DNA from 4 places in the Pseudarthrobacter sp. MOO14 genome. Region 2 is predicted to be linked to each of the others. Evidence: riboswitches for the same ligand, from Rfam matches in the RefSeq annotation. Region 2 holds a riboswitch; each other region holds the start of a gene.

Region 1 (4,205 bases), 940 kb from region 2:
CACCTTCCCAGCGAAGGTGACCTGCCGTCGTCGGTGGTTGAGCCGCGTCGAAACCCTAGGCGTGGTGGGCGATGCCGGTGCGTGCCATGGCATCGGCGTACGCCGTGTGCATGTCCGCGAGGAACTCCTCCTGGCGGGCCGGAGAACCTGCGAAGGCGCGGCCACTCAGGGAGCGGACCTTGTAGGTCTTGAGGCCGCGGCGCCACAGCAGCGGGACTTCGGTCTTCAGCAGCAGGTTGGCCAGGCGGTTTGCCTCCGTGCCGTGCGCCACGATCACGGAGGCGCGGGGGACCAGGGCGAGGAACTTCAGCAGCGGCTTCAAACCTGCCTGCACCTGGTCCGGGGTGAATTTTCCGTTGGCCTCCCCCGGGACGTGCCACGGGTGGACGTTCCAGGGCATCACGAATTCCGGGCGCAGGCCCAGCTTCCACTGGATGCCCAGCATGCGGGTCGCGGCGTCCTGGTCACCGGCAGTGATGAAACCGGACTGGTCCATCTCGCCAATATTGGAGTACAGGCTGATGATGCGGCATTCCTCAACATCGTGCATGGGGTCCACGTAGGGCACCACGGTTCCGGGCTTCGCTTCCTGCAGGGAATCGCACAGCTCGTTGACAGCGGCAACGCTGGGCTCGTAACGGCGGCTCATGAGCTGTTCGTGGAATGTTTCGGGGGCCAGTGCGGTCATGAAGGGCTGGTTCTCCTGCGGGGATTGATGTTGCGTCCACCGCCGAAAATGGGCGCACGGTGGCGCAGCTCATCAACGGTGGTTAGTTGGGGTGGGCCGATTCCGGGTCGGCCTTTGCCAGTTTACCAAGCCCGGGGAAACGAAACGCCGGTCCAGCGCACCTGATTCATGGCGCAGTGGACCGGCGGTCATTCCCGGAAGGGGCGGATGACTACCAGAGGCGCTTGGTGGCGCGGCGGGCGCCCTCGCCAAGAGCCTCCAGCTTGGCGAAGGCGATCTGCGGATGCACCCGGCCGCCCAGGCCGCAGTCGGTGGACGCGATGACGTTCTCGCGTCCCACCAGCTTGGCGAAGCGGACAATCCGGTCCGCCACCAGGTCCGGGTGCTCCACCACATTGGTGGCGTGGGAGACGACGCCGGGGATGATGACTTTGCCCTCAGGAAGGGTGGTGTCCTCCCAGACACGCCATTCGTGCTCGTGGCGGACATTGGCCGCCTCGAAGGAGTACGCGCCGGCGTTGACCTGCAGCACTGAGCCGATGATGTCGGCGAATGGGATGTCCGTAGTGTGCGGACCATGCCAGGAGCCCCAGCAAACGTGCAGCCGGACCTGTTCCTGCGGAAGGTCCCGCAAGGCCCAGTTGGTGGCCTCGACGCGCAGCTGAATGAACTTCAGGTAGTCCTCCAGGGACGGCTCCGGGTTGATCTGGTCCCAGCTCTCGGCCAGGGACGGATCGTCGAGCTGGACCGTCAGGCCGGCGTCGATGATGGCTTTGTATTCCTCGCGCATCGCATCGGCGCAGGCGTAGACGAGCTCCTCATCGTTCTTGTAGTACTCATTGGCGACGCGGGCGCAGGAACCGGGGGAGAGGGACGCCACGAATCCTTCGCTGAGGCCTGCCGCGGCGAGCCCGGTCTTCAGGTTCTTGATGTCCGAGGCCACCAGGTCATGGCCGGTATATGTCAGGGGCCCGGCGATCTTGGGTTGGGACACGCTCTTCCGGTGCGCCAAGATCCCGGAGGAGGGATCGCTGTACGCCTCATTGAACGCCTGCCGGTCCCGCCGGTCGGGGAAGGACGTCAGGACAACGTTTCCGGGGGACGACCGCCGGACTTCGGCTTCAGCCCACCGGTCCACGGTGGTCGGCTCCAGGCCGCCGAGCCGGGCGAAGGAGTAGTTCCACCAGGCCCCGTAGTCCACGGAGTTGGACATCGTATGCCCGTACTCGCCGTCGTTGGGGATATCGATGCCCAGGTCCTTCTGGCGCTGGACCACGCCCACAACGGAGTCTTCCAGGAGCTCCAGGAACGCCGGGGTGATCCCGTCGGATTCCTTTGCGGTGTTGGCTGCGATGAGTTCATCGGTGCGAGGCAGGGACCCGGCGTGGGTGGCGCGAATATGGTCGGTGTTGAGGGGCAAGCTGGAATCTTCCTTCCATCGGTCCTGGCAGTAGCACCTCGGCCGGCAGCTTTCCTGCCGGACCGTGGTTGCTGCGGCGTCATTGAGCCAGGTCTCTCAGCCGCTCCGGATGGTCCACTCTTACCTAAATCCATGAACCGCCTGTGGGCAAATGCGGTTCAGAATACGGCGGATCGGTGTTGGGCGGTGGCGCTCCCCGGCAATAGCCCAACCCGTTCCCAGGTTTTGTCCAGTCTATTGACAGCTTTCGTCAAGCTTGGTTGGCTGTCTGTCACGGGCCGTAATGGGGAACATGGCGGCTGAACGCACCCGATGCACTCGAAAGAGGTAACGCACTGTGACGAAATCTTTGAGGACCCTTGCCGTATCCGGCGCGCTGGCGCTGGCCATCTTCGCCGGGTCCGCCCCGATGGCCCACGCAGTTGGCGAAGGCCCCAACTACGGCGGCAACGGCCAGATCACCACCAGCAAGCTGGCTACGTACAGTCAGATGGTCTCCTTCCTGAAGGACCAGGACGCCAAGCAACCGGCCATGGAGCTGGAAGTGATCGGCCAGACGGTCAAGGGCCGCGATATCCACCTGGTCAAATACATCTCTGACCCGGCCAAGCCCACCATCCTCTACCTGACCCAGCAGCATGGCAACGAACAGCTCACCACCGAGGGCGCCATGGAGTTCATCAAGCACCTGGGCACGGGCAAGTCGTCCGGCATCCTGGACGGCGTCAATATCCTGATCGTGCCCATGCTCAATGCCGATGGCGCCATGGGGGACGTGAATTTTTCCTTGGACGACTACCTCGCCAAAGGCGACCGCCACCTGACGCGTTACAACGCGGAGGGCGTGGACCTGAACCGGGACCACGTGGCCAAGGTCCAGCCGGAGACCCAGGCCCTGCACAGCAACGTGATGCGCAAGTACCGCGTCGATTACATGATCGACCTGCACCACCAGGGCACCCGCGCTGAACGCGACGGCAAGCTGGTGTCCGGGTCAATCCTGTACCCCACCACCCCGAACGCCGATCCCGCCGTCGTCGAGAAATCCAAGCGGCTTGGTGCCGTGGTTTTCAACAACGTGGACTCCACCGGCTGGGGCCACCTGGGCAAATACCAGGGCGGCAGTGCGGAGACCATCAGCCGCAACGGCATATCCGTGGAATACGGCATTGCCACCCTGCTTTTCGAGATGCGCGGCATGTCGGACCACTACTTGGACGGCTACGCGCTGGGGCAGCGGAGCAACGGCTACCTGATCAAGCAGACGGTCACCACCCTGACCTCCACCGCCGCGGCGATCGCGGACGGTTCCATTGCCGACGCCGACACCTCCTTCTGGGACACTCTCGCCGTACAGACGTCCCGGCCGGCCGGGGAAGCCGAGGACGAGTAAGGGACCAGGCCCGCCGCAGTCCCTTGCGGGGCCGCGGCGGGCCCATCGAGTGGACAAAGTGCCTGATCCGCTAAACTTGGGTGGTAAGAGCCCCGGAACTCTTGCATCGCTGAGCCGCCCCGCGGTCCGGCGACGGCCGGTCTGTTCGGGGCATTCTCATGAACGGCGCTGCGCAGGTCCGCTCCCCGCGGCCGGACCCGGGCAGCCCGAACGAATGGGGGAGGATCCCATGCCAGCAATTGTGATCGTAGGAGCCCAGTGGGGCGACGAAGGAAAAGGCAAGGCCACCGACCTTCTGGGCGGCCGTGTTGACTACGTCGTCAAGCCCAACGGCGGGAACAACGCCGGGCACACCGTCGTCGTAGGCGGTGAAAAGTACGAACTCAAACTGCTGCCCGCAGGCATTCTCAGCCCCAACGCGGTGCCCATCATCGGCAATGGCTGCGTGGTGAACCTCGAAGCCCTTTTCCAGGAGATCGACGGACTCCAGGCCCGCGGCGCCGATACCTCGCGGCTCCGCGTGTCCGCCAACGCCCACCTGGTGGCCCCCTACCACCAGGTGCTGGACAAGGTGACCGAACGTTTCCTCGGCAGCCGCGCCATCGGAACCACCGGCCGCGGCATTGGCCCCGCCTACATGGACAAGGTGGCCAGGCTGGGCATCCGTGTCCAGGACGTCTTCGACGAATCCATCCTCCGCCAGA
Region 2 (4,205 bases):
CACCCGGCTGCTGGACACCGGCGTGATGCTCGATGAAGGGATGCTGTATTTCGACGCGCGGCTCTCCCGCAACCACCCCACCGTGGAGGTGCGGGTGGCGGACGTCTGCCTCCGCGCCGAGGATGCAGCCTTGATCGCCGTGCTGGTCCGCGCCCTGGTGGAATCGGCCGGCAGGGAATGGCGCGAGGGCGTGGACCCGGCGCCGGTGCCCACTGTCCTGCTGCGGATGGCCTCCTGGCAGGCCAGCAGTTCGGGACTCGGCGGCGAGCTCCTGGACTTTGGGAACTTCCGCCCGGCCCCGGCCGCGGACGTAGCCCGTTCCCTGGTGGATTACCTGGCGCCTGTCCTTCAGGAACAGGGCGAACTGGCCATGGCCCGGCAGGGCGTGGAGCACATCATCGCCCGCGGGACAGGGGCCGCCGAGCAGCGCCGGGCCCGCGACAGGGCGCTGGCCGGACCGCCTCCCGAGGATATGGGCTTCGGTGCAGTGGTCCGGCACGCCGTAGACGCCACCATGCGCGGCGCCCTGGATCTTTCCGGCGTGGAAGACACCCCGGAACTGCTGCGGGTCCGCCAGGCCTGACGCCTTAGATCTGCTTCAGGGCCTGTTCCAGGTCGCGGATGAGGTCGTCCGCGTCCTCGAGCCCCACGGAGAGCCGGACCACGCCGTCGCTCAAGCCAATGGCGGCCCGCCCCTCCGGCCCCATGGCGCGGTGGGTGGTGGTGGCGGGGTGGGTGATCAGGGATTTCGAATCGCCCAGGTTGTTGGAGATGTCGATGATCCGCAGCCCGTCCAACAGGGCGAAGGCCGCCTCCTTGCCGGAGCGGCCGCCCGAGGGCGCCAGCTCAAGGGTGAGGACCGTGCCGCCGGCGCTCATCTGCTTCGCCGCCAGCTCATACTGCGGGTGCGATGTCAGCAGCGGGTACTTCACCCAGCTCACGGCAGGCTGCTCCTCGAGCCATTCAGCGAGCCGCAGGGCGGTGGCCGAGGAGTGCCGGACGCGCAGGCTCATGGTTTCCAGGCCCTTGGTCAGGACCCAGGCGTTGAACGCCGAAAGCGCCGGACCTGTGTGGCGCATCAGCTGCTTCACCGGGCCGTCGATGAACTCCTTGGTGCCCAGGATGGCACCGCCCAGGACCCGGCCCTGCCCGTCGATGTGCTTGGTGCCGGAGTACACGATGACGTCCGCGCCCAGGTCCCCGCAGCGCTGCAGCAGGGGAGTGGCGAAGACATTGTCCGCAACTACCGTGGCGCCGGCGGCATGGGCCAGTTCGCTCACCGCGGCGATGTCCACGATTTCCTGCATCGGGTTGGACGGGGATTCGAAGAAGACGGCGGTGGTGGGCTTGGACAGGGCCTCGCGCCACTGGTCCAGGTCCGGGCCATCGACGAAGACCGTTTCCACTCCCCACCGCGGCAGGATCTCGTTCAGGATCACGAAGCATGACCCGAACAGTGAGCGGGCGGCCACCACGCGGTCACCGGCTGCAAGCAGCGCGCCCAGGGCCGTGAACACCGCGGACATGCCCGACGCCGTCGCGAAGCAGGCCTCGGTGCCTTCCAGCAGCCTGAGCCGTTCCTGGAAGGTGGCCACGGACGGGTTGCCGTAGCGCGAGTACACAAAGCGCTCGTCCTCGCCGGTGAAGGCGCGTTCGGCCGCGGCCGCGGATTCGTAGACGAACCCGGAATTCAGGAAGACGGCCTCTGAGGTTTCCTGGAAGTTGGTGCGGTCCAGCCCGCCGCGGACAGCCTGGGTGTCGGGGCTCCAGCCGGGGGCATCTTGATTGAAAGTCACTTAGTTCTTTCCGAGGTTGGTGGGCAGGCCGCGGTTCTTCCAGCCGTTGACGGTCCGTTCGCCGTAGCGGTCAGGTTCCCCCTCGAAGCCCTCCAGGACGTTGTAGGAAGTGAAGCCGGCCTGGGTGGCCGCCACGGCCGCGGCGATGGATCGCTGGCCCGAACGGCAAAGGAACACGAGCTCAGCGCCCGGGTCCTCAGGCGCCTGCTCCTTGAGGTCCTTCACGAAATCGGGGTTGGGGATGCCGCCGGGGAAGGTCCACTGGATGAAGAGCGGATCGTTGTCCGTTGCCTTGGTATCCGGAATGCCAATGTGGGCCCATTCGCCCTCGGTGCGGACGTCCACCAGGATGGCGCCCTGCTCCAGCTTGGCCCACGCTTCCTGCGGCGTCAGGTCTCCCGCGTAGCTCATGCGTGGCCCTCGCCGTCGAACTCGCCTTCCAGGTCGTCAACAGCCGTGGCCACCGCGGCGTCAGCCGACGCGATGGCGGCCGGGAGGACAACGGCCTGGGCCACGATGACGCTGCTGCCGTTGAAAGTGGCCGCCGGGCTGCCGTGCAGGACGTAACCGTCCGCAAGCGCAGCCGAGATCCGCTCACAGAAGGAGCGGTCGTCCGGGCCCGTAATCAGGCGGTAGGACAATTTTTCGTCAGGGGCGGGTGCGTCAGACACGACGGATCTCCTTCTTTCACGCTTGCAGCTCGAATCGGTCGATATGCCAAGTATTCACCTGAGGCACCCCGCCGCGAGAGGAGGGTTGCCGACCGGCCAGTCAGGGCTTAACACCGGTACTCATTACTCCCCAAAAACGTAACACCTGCGCCGCCAAGCCGCACGGCCGCCGTCGTCATGTTCCGTAATTGAGAGCCCGCGACCACCGCGTCACGGGAACGCGGCAGGGCGGCCGGGCCGATAAAGTTTCTACCGGGGGCGCCGCCCTGCCGTCACAGTGGGAGTACCGGGGGGTCTTGCCAGCATGCGAGCAGCAACATCGCACCACCAGGCCGGCCGTCGTCGTGCCCGTCACCGTTCCCCCGGGGCGTTCCTGGCCGCCGCCGTCGTCGTGCTCCTGGCGCTGCTGGCGCCCGCCGGTGCTGCGCAGGCGGCCTCCGCGGAACCGGACCAAGGCAAGCCGTGGCTGGGTGCCGTCCTTGAATGGGGCGAGGATACCGCCGCTGGATTCTCCGACCGGCTGGGTGCGAGCCCGGCCGTGTTTGGCCACGACATCGGCCTGCCGTTCCGCGACTCGGACCAGAACAACATCGAGGGGTTCCTGCAGCAGGCCTCGGCCAAGGGCGCCCACGCCATGCTCACCGTGAAGCCCACGGTGCCGCTGGACCAGATCGGCGCCTCCGAAGCGGAAGCCTTCGCCGGCAAGGTCCGCGACCTGGCCTCCGGGTTCAAGGGCCGGCTGTTGATCCGGTTTGCGCCGGACATGAACTCGAGCTGGGTGGCCTGGGGGCAGCAGCCGGCCGCCTACCGGGAGGCCTTCAAGGCGGTCGCGGCAGCGGTCAAAAAGGACGACGGCGGCCGGGCCGCCATGGTCTGGGCGCCGTACCTGGGCAAGGACTACCCCTTTGACCGGAGCAGGAATGCCCCGCAGCCTGGAAGTGACGGCTTCGCCCTCCTGGACACCAACGGCGACGGCGCCTGGAACGGCTCCGACGCCGCCTACGCCCCCTACTATCCGGGGGACGACGCCGTGGACTGGGTGGGCCTGACTGCCTACCATGACGACACTGCCGGCGCCGCTGCCGTTAACACCGTGCCGCGTGCCGGTGAACTCCAGGAGATGCTGACCGGCGCGGGCAGCGAGAACTTCTACAGTGCCTACGCGGAGGTCCGCAGGAAGCCGCTACTGCTCCAGACGTCGGCGTTCTACAGCCCTGCCGCGGGCGGACCGCCGGAGGCGGATATCAAGACGGCCTGGTGGGACCAGGTGGTGGGTACCGCCACCTCGCCGGCTTTCGCCAGGACGGCGGCGGTGGTGTGGGACGAGCGCACCAGCACCCGGGATACCGGCGTGGCCAGCATCGACTGGCTGCTCACCGGAAATCCCGCCATCGCCAAAGCTGCGCTGGACCGGCTGAAGTCCTCTGCTGTGGTCACCGGGCCGGTCACCGATGTGGCCGCGGACGGATCGTATGTCCGGGCCAACACCCTGTCCGGGGCTGCGGTCTGGACCGTGGCCGTGGCGATGGCCATCCTCCTGGCGGCGCTGTGGCAGATTCCCCGCCGGGTCAACGCCGCCACCGCATGGAGCTACCAGGAGCCGGGAAACAGGGACTCGCGCGTGGATCTGCTGCGCGGGATGGCCATTGTCTTCGTGGTGGTCAACCACCTGGGCCTGGTCTCGCTGTTCCAGCTGCTCACCCAGGAGGCCGTGGGCTTCGTATCGGGTGCCGAACTC
Region 3 (4,205 bases), 1.3 Mb from region 2:
CGGCGACTTCGTCTCCCTGGTGGGGGATGTCTCCGGAGCCCCGGACACGCTGGCCCGGCTGGTGAAAATTCAGGACCGCCGCACCCTGCTTCGCCGCAGTGCCGACGATACCGACCCCGTGGAGCGCGCCGTGGTGGCCAACGCGGACCAGCTGGTCATCGTCGTGGCGGCCGCCAACCCCGAGCCCCGCACAGGCTTCATTGACCGCGCCCTGGTGGCGGCCTACGACGCCGGGATCGCGCCGATCCTGCTGGTGACCAAGGCCGACGTCAAGGATCCCGCCGAGCTCCTCTCCAATTACACGCACCTGGACTTCCCCGTCATCATCAGCAAGACCGCCGACGCACAGGCCTCCGGGATCGACGCGCGGTCCGACGACGGCCTCTCCGCCCGGCTGGACAGCGCTGCGGTGGCCGCCCTCCGCGCACACCTCGACGGCACCGTCACCGTGATGCTGGGGCATTCCGGGGTGGGCAAATCCACTATGGTGAACGCACTCACGGGCGCCGAGCGCGCCACCGGCGGCGTCAACGCCGTCACCGGGCGCGGCCGGCACACGTCGTCGTCGGCGCTGGCACTTCGGCTCGCGGACGCGCCGCCCGGCAGCTGGATCATCGACACCCCGGGGATCCGGTCCTTTGGCCTGGCGCACGTGGACCCGGACAGGATCCTGCGCTCGTTCCCGGATCTCTCCCCGGGCATCGAAAACTGCGAGCGGGGCTGCAAGCACACGGCAACGGCGGTCAACTGCGGGCTGGACGAGTGGGTGGACGGCGGACACGCCGGCCCTACCGGCGCCGCCCGCCTGGCGTCCCTGCGGCGGCTGCTCGGCGCCGATCCAAGGATGGAAGCACAGGAAACGAAGGAGCTTGGCAGCGTCAACTGACGCGTTCTCCCGGCAGAAACGCCCGCAGACGGTAGTTTGGAACCATGATCCAACCCGCTTCGAGTTACAACGATGACCTGCGCCTGGCCCACGTCCTGGCCGACTCCGTGGACGACCAGACGATGAGCCGGTTCAAGGCCCTGGACCTCCACGTCGAGACCAAGCCGGACCTGACGCCGGTCACCGACGCCGACAAGGCGGCCGAGGAGGCCATCCGAGGCCAACTCTCCCGCTCCCGGCCCCGCGATGCCGTTCTGGGTGAGGAATTCGGCAGCACCGGCCACGGCTCGCGGCGCTGGATCATCGATCCCATCGACGGGACCAAGAACTTCGTCCGCGGCGTCCCGGTCTGGGCCACGCTGATCGCCCTGGTGGACGAGGGCGAGCCGGTGGTGGGCGTCGTCAGCGCTCCGGCACTGGGCAAGCGCTGGTGGGCTGCCAAAGGCATGGGCGCGTACATGGGCAGGTCCCTGGCCGCCGCCACCCGGCTTCGGGTTTCCAACGTCTCAAACCTGGCCGACGCCTCCCTCTCCTATTCCAGCCTGGGCGGCTGGAAGGAACGCGGAAACCTTGACGACTTCCTCGGCCTGACGGAAGACGTGTGGCGGACCCGGGCGTACGGAGACTTCTGGTCCTACTGCATGGTGGCGGAAGGCTCGGTGGATATCGCCTGCGAACCCGAACTGAACCTGTACGACATGGCTGCCCTGGTACCGATCGTGGTGGAGGCCGGCGGCCGCTTCACGTCCCTCGAAGGCGAGGATGGCCCGTTCGGCGGCAATGCCCTGGCCACGAACTCGATCCTGCATTCAGAGGTGCTGCACCGGCTGAACCCGGACCTCGACGACCTGCTCCAGCAGTCGCCCTAGCGGCACAATAATCGAACAATACGACGCCGGACGCCTCCTTGAGGGGGCGTCCGCGGCCGTTTCTTCGGCAGGGCGTAACAAAAGCCTTAACAATTGCCGCGGCTTTAGTCCTGCCCATTCCATGTTCTACGCTTTTATCCAGGTCACGAGTGCCAGCGCAAAACCCCGGTTTGCTGGCCGGCAACCCTCCATTCGCGGTGGGGTGCCCCGGGTGACGACCAGGCCGGTCCGGAGCGGATACGGCAAGCGCGGATTCCACTGTGCCGGAGTCCTGTATCCAAGTGAGGTCTCTGTGACAACTGCCACCGTCTCCCCCCTTTCCGCCACCGCCAACGCCGCCGCGGCGGATCCGCGACAGGCCGTCGCCGGCCGGCCCCTCGCCGCGGTCACCGGCGCCGAGATCCAGGCGCCGCTGATCTCCGGCGGCCACGTCCGCTACGCAAACCTCGACTACGGCGCCTCCGCACCGGCGCTGTCAGTGGTGTCCGCGTACCTGAACGAGATCCTCCCGTACTACGCGAGTGTCCACCGGGGCGCCGGCTACGCATCCCAGATCAGCACCTCAGTGTACGAAAACGCACGCAACATTGTCCGCGACTTCGTGGGAGGGCGCCCCGGCGATTCGGTCATCTTCACCCGCAACACCACCGACTCCCTGAACCTGCTGGCCGGCTGCCTGCCGCTGGCGGACGGCCGCCCCGCCGGAGATGTCCTTTACCTGGACATCGAACACCACGCCAACCTCCTGCCCTGGCAGGGCGTCCCGCACCGCAGCATTGTCGCCGCGGATACCATCAGCGGCACTTTGGAGGCAGTCCGCACCGAACTTGAGCAGGGCGGGGTCAGCCTGCTGGCCGTCACCGGCGCTTCCAACGTCACCGGCGAGATCCTCCCCATCCGGGCCTTGGCCGCGCTGGCGCACCAGTACGGCGCACGGATCGTGGTGGACGCCGCCCAGCTTGCGCCGCATCGCCGGGTGGACATCAGCACGGACGACGTCGACTACCTTGCGTTCTCCGGGCACAAGCTCTACGCGCCGTTCGGCGCAGGCGTCCTGGTGGGACGTGCTGACTGGCTGGACGCCGGTGTCCCGCACCTGGCCGGGGGCGGTGCCGTCAAGGAAGCAAGGCTCGACGGCGTCAGCTGGGCCACCGGCCCGGCCCGCCATGAGGGGGGATCGCCCAACGTCCTGGGAGCCGCCACGCTGGCCCGCGCCACCCAGGTGATCGCGGAACTGGACCAGGAACGCTGGCACGCCCACGAGTCCGCCATCCGCTCCTTCCTGGTGGAGGGCCTCCAGGGCATCGATGGCGTCACCGTCCACCAGATCTTCAAGGACACCAATCCGGAAACGGACACCATCGGCGTGGTCAATTTCTCGGTTGCAGGCTACGACGCCGGGCTGGTGGCCGCCTACCTCTCGGCGGAGCACGGCGTGGGCCTGCGGGACGGACGCTTCTGCGCCCACCCACTGCTGAAACGCCTGGGCCTGCCCAACGGATCACTCCGGGCGAGCTTCGGCGTCGGATCCCGGCTGGAGGATGCCGAACGCCTTCTTGCCGGCATCCGCGCACTGCGCAGCAACGGGCTGGGCTGGGACTACGTGGTTGACGCAGGCCGTTGGGTGCCCGCCAACGACTCCCGCACCTACCCGCACTGGGCACCCAACACCCCGGGCACGGCCGGTGCGGCCCCCTGTATCGACGACTAGGGCACCTCCCGCTCCTGCTCCCCCAGCACATGTCCAAAGGGGGTGCGGTAAATTCGAGGGGCATCAACAGTCGGAATTGAAGGAGTCCACGCGTGGTTCGGGGTGGCCCCAAGCTTGATCACGGGCGCCGGCGGGAACTTGGCGGCAGTTTCCGCGACGGCGGACGGCACTACCAGCGCGTCAGGCCGGGCTACCCCGTGGAATCAGCCCGGTGGCTGGTCCCGGCGCAGGCCCGTGACGCACTCGATGTCGGGGCCGGTACCGGGAAGTTTACGGCCCTGCTGCTGGAGCTTGGCCTGGAGGTAACCGCCGTCGACCCTTCCACGGACATGCTCGCCCAACTCGCGGCACACTGCCCTGCTGCCACGGCCGTGGCGGGGACCGCGGAGGCGACGGGGCTGGCCGAAGCCTCCTTCGACGTCGTCACCGTGGCGCAGGCCTGGCACTGGTGCGACGCGCTGCCTGCGAGCACCGAACTTGCCCGCGTCCTGCGCCCGCACGGAACGCTCGGACTCATCTGGAACCAACTGGATACCTCGGTGCCGTGGGTGCACAGGCTCTCCAGGATCATGCACGCCGGCGATGTGTACCGCCCGGGCCACAAGCCGGTGGTGGGGCCCGAATTCACCGGGCTCGAAGGGCATGTCACGCACTGGCAGGACAAGGTGACCACCACGGACCTGATGGAACTCACCAAGTCCCGGAGCTATTACCTGCGCGCCGGCGAGGCAACCAGGGC
Region 4 (4,205 bases), 1.8 Mb from region 2:
GTAGGAGCCGAGGAGCCGTTTGCCCGCGCCTGCGAACTGCAGTGCCGGAACGGACAGTTCAGCAGACGGATGGGGCAGTCCCACCGAGACAACCGCGCCGCCCCGCGTCACCAGATCAAGGCACGTTGCGATCACGCCGGCCAAGCCGACTGCTTCGACGGCCACATCCACCCCGTCACCGGCAGCCTCGGCCACAAGACGGGCCGCATCCGCAGGCGTTCCCACCGCCGTGGCACCGGCGTCCAGGGCCAATGGGTGCTTGCCCGGATTCGGATCGATGGCTATCACTCCGGCGGCCCCGGCGAGGCGGGCCGCCATGACGGCCGATAAGCCTACTGCGCCGATGCCGAAGACAGCCACGGACTGTCCCGGACTGACGCCTGCCGTATTGAGCACGGCCCCCATTCCGGTGAGCACGGCGCAACCAAACATCGCCGCGACGGTGTCCGGGACGTCGTCGTCAATCACCACCACCGACTCCCGCGCCACCACGGCGTAATCCGCAAACGCCGAGACGCCCAAATGGTGGTTGATGCGCTCCCCCCCCGGCGTGCGCAGCAAGGCCGGCCCATGCAGCAGGTCACCGGAGCCGTTGACCTCCGCAGCGCGGTGGCAAAGCGCGGGCCTCCCGGCCCGGCAGGCCCGGCAATGGCCGCAACTGGGCACGAAAACGAGCACCACGTGGTCTCCCACGGACACATCGGCTACCCCGTCGCCCACGGACACCACCCGCCCCACCGCCTCGTGGCCCAATGCCATCGGAAGCGGCCGGACCCTGGAGCCGTCCACCACGGACAGGTCCGAATGGCACAGGCTCGAATAGGTGATGGCAACCCCAAGCTCACCGGCGCGCGGCTGCGGTTGGTCCAGTTCCTGCACGACCAATGGTTTCGCGTCAGCGTAGGCGGGCTTTCCCGGTGCCTGTCCGGCGGCGGGAACGGTCGAATACAGGACGGCTGCCTTCATGACACGATCATGCCGTACTTCCACCCCGGGCCTGCCGCACTGTGGCACCGCGGCGTCCACCGGCAGCGTGCACCGGAAGCACCGCAGGGCAGCAGCCGGCCGCTGCCGGGACGGGCACAGCTAGGCCAGGAACGTCGTCCGGAGCTGGTTCCCCAGCTGTCCGATCTCGGTCAGGAAGCCGTCATGGCCTATCGGTGCCGAGATCATATGCACGTCAACCTCACCCGGCAGGGCCTGGGCCAATTCGCGGGACTGGGACGGGAAGTAGAGCCGGTCGGAGTCCACGGCGGCAACGAAGAACCGGGCGGTGGCGGATGCCAGGGTCTCGGCCAGCGGCCCGCGGCCACGGCAGACATCGTGGCTCATCAACGCCTCGGTGAGGGCGATATAGCTGTTGGCGTCGAACCGGCGGACGAGCTTCCTGCCCTGGTGGTCCAGATAGCTTTCCACTTGGTAGCGTCCGCGGTTTGCCAGCAGTCCGCCGTGCAGGGGCGACTCGGGAGCCTGGGGTTCCCGGCCGAAGCGCCCTTCCAGTTCCGCGGCGGACCGGTACGTGATGTGGGCGATCCGCCGTGCCAGGGCCAGTCCGTCTTCCGGACACGGTCCGCCGTAGTAGTCGCCGCCGTTGAAGTTCGGATCCTGGCGGATGGCCAGGGTCTGGGCCTGGGCGAAAGCGATCTGTTCAGCCGTGCTGGCAGCGCCGACCGAGATGACGGCGCAGCGCTGCACCCGGCCAGGGTAGGTCACCGCCCACTCCAGGGCGCGGGCACCCCCCATGGAACCCCCAAGGACGGCGTACCAGCTCCCGATGCCCAACTGGTCCGCCAGCCGGGCCTCGGCAACAGTGCTGTCCCGCAGGGTGACCAGGGGGAAGCGTGAGCCCCAGGGTGCTCCGTCGGGAGCGGCCGACGACGGGCCCGTGGACCCGTAGCAACCGCCCACAATGTTGACGGACACCACGAAGAACCTGTCCGTATCGACGGGAGCCCCGGGACCGGCCAGCTGTTCCCACCAGCCCTCTTCGTCGGTGTCGCCCCGGGTCACGTGGGTGCTGCCCGTCAGGGCATGCTCGATCAGGATGGCGTTGCTGCCGTCCGCGTTCAGCGTGCCCCAGGTTTCGTACGCCAGGGTGACATCCGGCAGGTAGCCGCCGCCTTCGAGCTCGAGTCCTCCGATGGAGGCGTAGCGGACAACTCCGTGTTCGGGAATGGTGGTACGGGCGACGGTAACCGTCATGGCAAGACCTCTTCTACGCGCTTGCCTGCCGTCATTTGACCGGCAGGCCAGGTCTTCACCCGGGGCACCCCACCGCGGAAGGAGGGTTGCCGGCCAGCAAGCCGGGGCTGTCACTGGCACTCATGACCTGGTTCGAGTGTACGAAACACTCCCCGGTCCAGGCCAAGAGTGTGACTGGTTGTGACTTCCCGGCGCTGCCGGCCGGCAGCGCCCCGGCGTGCTGGCGGTCAGGCGTCGGCGCCGCCCTTGGCCGCGCGGAAACCGGCCTCCAGGTCGGCCAGGATGTCGTCGATGTGCTCCAAGCCAACCGACAAGCGGACCAGCCCCGGATTGACGCCGGCCACCACCTGCTGCTCGGGCGAGAGCTGGCTGTGGGTGGTCGACGCCGGGTGGATGACAAGCGAACGGACGTCGCCGATGTTGGCGACGTGCGAGTGCAGTTCCAGGGCGTCGACGAAGCGCTTGCCCGCCTCCGCGCCTCCGGCCAGGTTGAAAGCGACGACGGCGCCGGTCCCCTTGGGCCCGTACTTGCGGCCCCGTTCGTACCAGGGGCTGGACGGCAGCCCCGCGTAGGCGACCGATTCGACGTCGTCCCTTCCCTCCAGCCAGCGCGCCACCTCCGTGGCGTTGGAAACGTGCCGTTCCACCCGCAGGCTCAGCGTTTCCAGGCCCTGCGAAATCAGGAAGGCGTTGAAGGGCGAAACCGCCGAGCCAAGGTCGCGCAGCAACTGGACACGGGCTTTGAGGATGTAGGAAAGGTTGGCGCCCAGTGCGCCACCCTCGCCAAGGTCCCGGGCGTAGACCAGCCCGTTGTAGGTGGGATCCGGGGTGTTGAAACCGGGGAACCGGTCGGGGTCCTTGCCGAAATCGAACTTGCCGGAGTCGACGATGACGCCGGCAATCGCCGAGCCATGACCGCCCAGGTACTTGGTGGCGGAGTGGATCACGATGTCCGCACCCCACTCCAGCGGCCGGATCAGGTAGGGCGTGGACAGGGTGTTGTCCACGATCAGGGGAACGCCGGCGTCGTGGGCCACCTGGGAGATGCCTTCGATGTCCAGGACGTCCTGGCGCGGGTTGGATACCACCTCGCCAAAGAACAGTTTGGTGTTGGGCTGAACGGCATTCCGCCACTGATCCAGGTTGTCCGGATCTTCCACGAAGGTGACCGCGATGCCGAACTTCTTCAGGGTGTGGGCGAACAGGTTGTAGGTGCCGCCGTACAGGCTGGGGCTGGCCACGATGTGGTCCCCGGCCTCGGCGATATTCAGGACGGCGAAGGTCTCCGCGGCCTGCCCCGAGCTCAGCAGCAAAGCGGCCAGGCCACCTTCGAGGCTGGCGATCCGCTGCTCCACCGCGTCCTGGGTGGGGTTGCCGATGCGGGTGTAGATCGGCGCCAGTTCGGCCAGCGCAAAACGGTTGGCTGCGCTCTCGGCGCTCGGGAACACGAAGGACGTGGTCTGGTAGATGGGAAGGGCGCGGGCCCCGGTGGCGCTGTCAGGCTCCTGGCCTGCATGGATCTGGCGGGTTTCGAAGGACCATCCGTTGGACATCTCAGTCTCCTATGACATGGGCCCGGCATGCTGGGAGCACCACGGGCCGCGCTTGCTTCCGGCAATTGCCGGACAGCCTGGTCCTCACCCGGGGCACCCCACCGCGGATGGAGGGTTGCCGGCCAGCGAGCCGGGGCTTAACGCTGGCACTCATGACCTGCGCCCAGTGTAGGAACATCACTCCGGCCGGGACAGCATTGTGACGAACATGGTCTTGCCGCTGTGTGCGGGCCGTGGGGGTCTCAGCCGACGGGCGGGGGACGGATCCGGGCGCGATGGCAGTCCGATGTGGAGGTTTTCCAAGGTTCCACAAATAATGCGAAGGATCGCCCGAGGTTTGGCCGCCAGCCGTCCTGGCCCGGATACCGTGGAAGCCGGACGACGTTATCCCGTCGCCCCCCAACCACGCACAAAGGAATTCGATTCCGTTGCCCCAGTCTTTGCGCCTGG

The links. Region 2 has a riboswitch for S-adenosylmethionine ahead of AC4EEV_RS09745 (DUF1737 domain-containing protein). Riboswitches for the same ligand answer to the same signal wherever they lie in the genome.
Region 1: another riboswitch for S-adenosylmethionine. It lies ahead of AC4EEV_RS14105 (cobalamin-independent methionine synthase II family protein); the one in region 2 lies ahead of AC4EEV_RS09745 (DUF1737 domain-containing protein).
Region 3: another riboswitch for S-adenosylmethionine. It lies ahead of AC4EEV_RS03615 (aminotransferase class V-fold PLP-dependent enzyme); the one in region 2 lies ahead of AC4EEV_RS09745 (DUF1737 domain-containing protein).
Region 4: another riboswitch for S-adenosylmethionine. It lies ahead of metX (homoserine O-acetyltransferase MetX); the one in region 2 lies ahead of AC4EEV_RS09745 (DUF1737 domain-containing protein).

Annotation. Positions count from the first base shown of each region.
Region 1 covers NZ_CM177849.1:3,002,508-3,006,712, forward strand. The annotation lists gene AC4EEV_RS14100 (uracil-DNA glycosylase family protein) at 56-688, opposite strand; gene AC4EEV_RS14105 (cobalamin-independent methionine synthase II family protein) at 900-2,108, opposite strand; SAM riboswitch class I at 2,121-2,224, opposite strand; gene AC4EEV_RS14110 (M14 family zinc carboxypeptidase) at 2,446-3,501, shown strand; gene AC4EEV_RS14115 (adenylosuccinate synthase) at 3,731-4,205, shown strand, end outside.
Region 2 covers NZ_CM177849.1:2,065,385-2,069,589, reverse strand. The annotation lists gene AC4EEV_RS09760 (glutamate--cysteine ligase 2) at 1-583, shown strand, start outside; gene AC4EEV_RS09755 (O-succinylhomoserine sulfhydrylase) at 588-1,796, opposite strand; gene AC4EEV_RS09750 (rhodanese-like domain-containing protein) at 1,797-2,207, opposite strand; gene AC4EEV_RS09745 (DUF1737 domain-containing protein) at 2,204-2,467, opposite strand; SAM riboswitch class IV at 2,481-2,595, opposite strand; gene opgC (OpgC domain-containing protein) at 2,772-4,205, shown strand, end outside.
Region 3 covers NZ_CM177849.1:779,716-783,920, forward strand. The annotation lists gene rsgA (ribosome small subunit-dependent GTPase A) at 1-886, shown strand, start outside; gene hisN (histidinol-phosphatase) at 931-1,755, shown strand; SAM riboswitch class IV at 1,897-2,010, shown strand; gene AC4EEV_RS03615 (aminotransferase class V-fold PLP-dependent enzyme) at 2,048-3,466, shown strand; gene AC4EEV_RS03620 (class I SAM-dependent methyltransferase) at 3,559-4,205, shown strand, end outside.
Region 4 covers NZ_CM177849.1:3,893,780-3,897,984, reverse strand. The annotation lists gene AC4EEV_RS17890 (alcohol dehydrogenase catalytic domain-containing protein) at 1-966, opposite strand, end outside; gene metX (homoserine O-acetyltransferase MetX) at 1,087-2,202, opposite strand; SAM riboswitch class IV at 2,215-2,330, opposite strand; gene AC4EEV_RS17880 (bifunctional o-acetylhomoserine/o-acetylserine sulfhydrylase) at 2,430-3,755, opposite strand; SAM riboswitch class IV at 3,799-3,913, opposite strand; gene AC4EEV_RS17875 (S8 family peptidase) at 4,184-4,205, shown strand, end outside.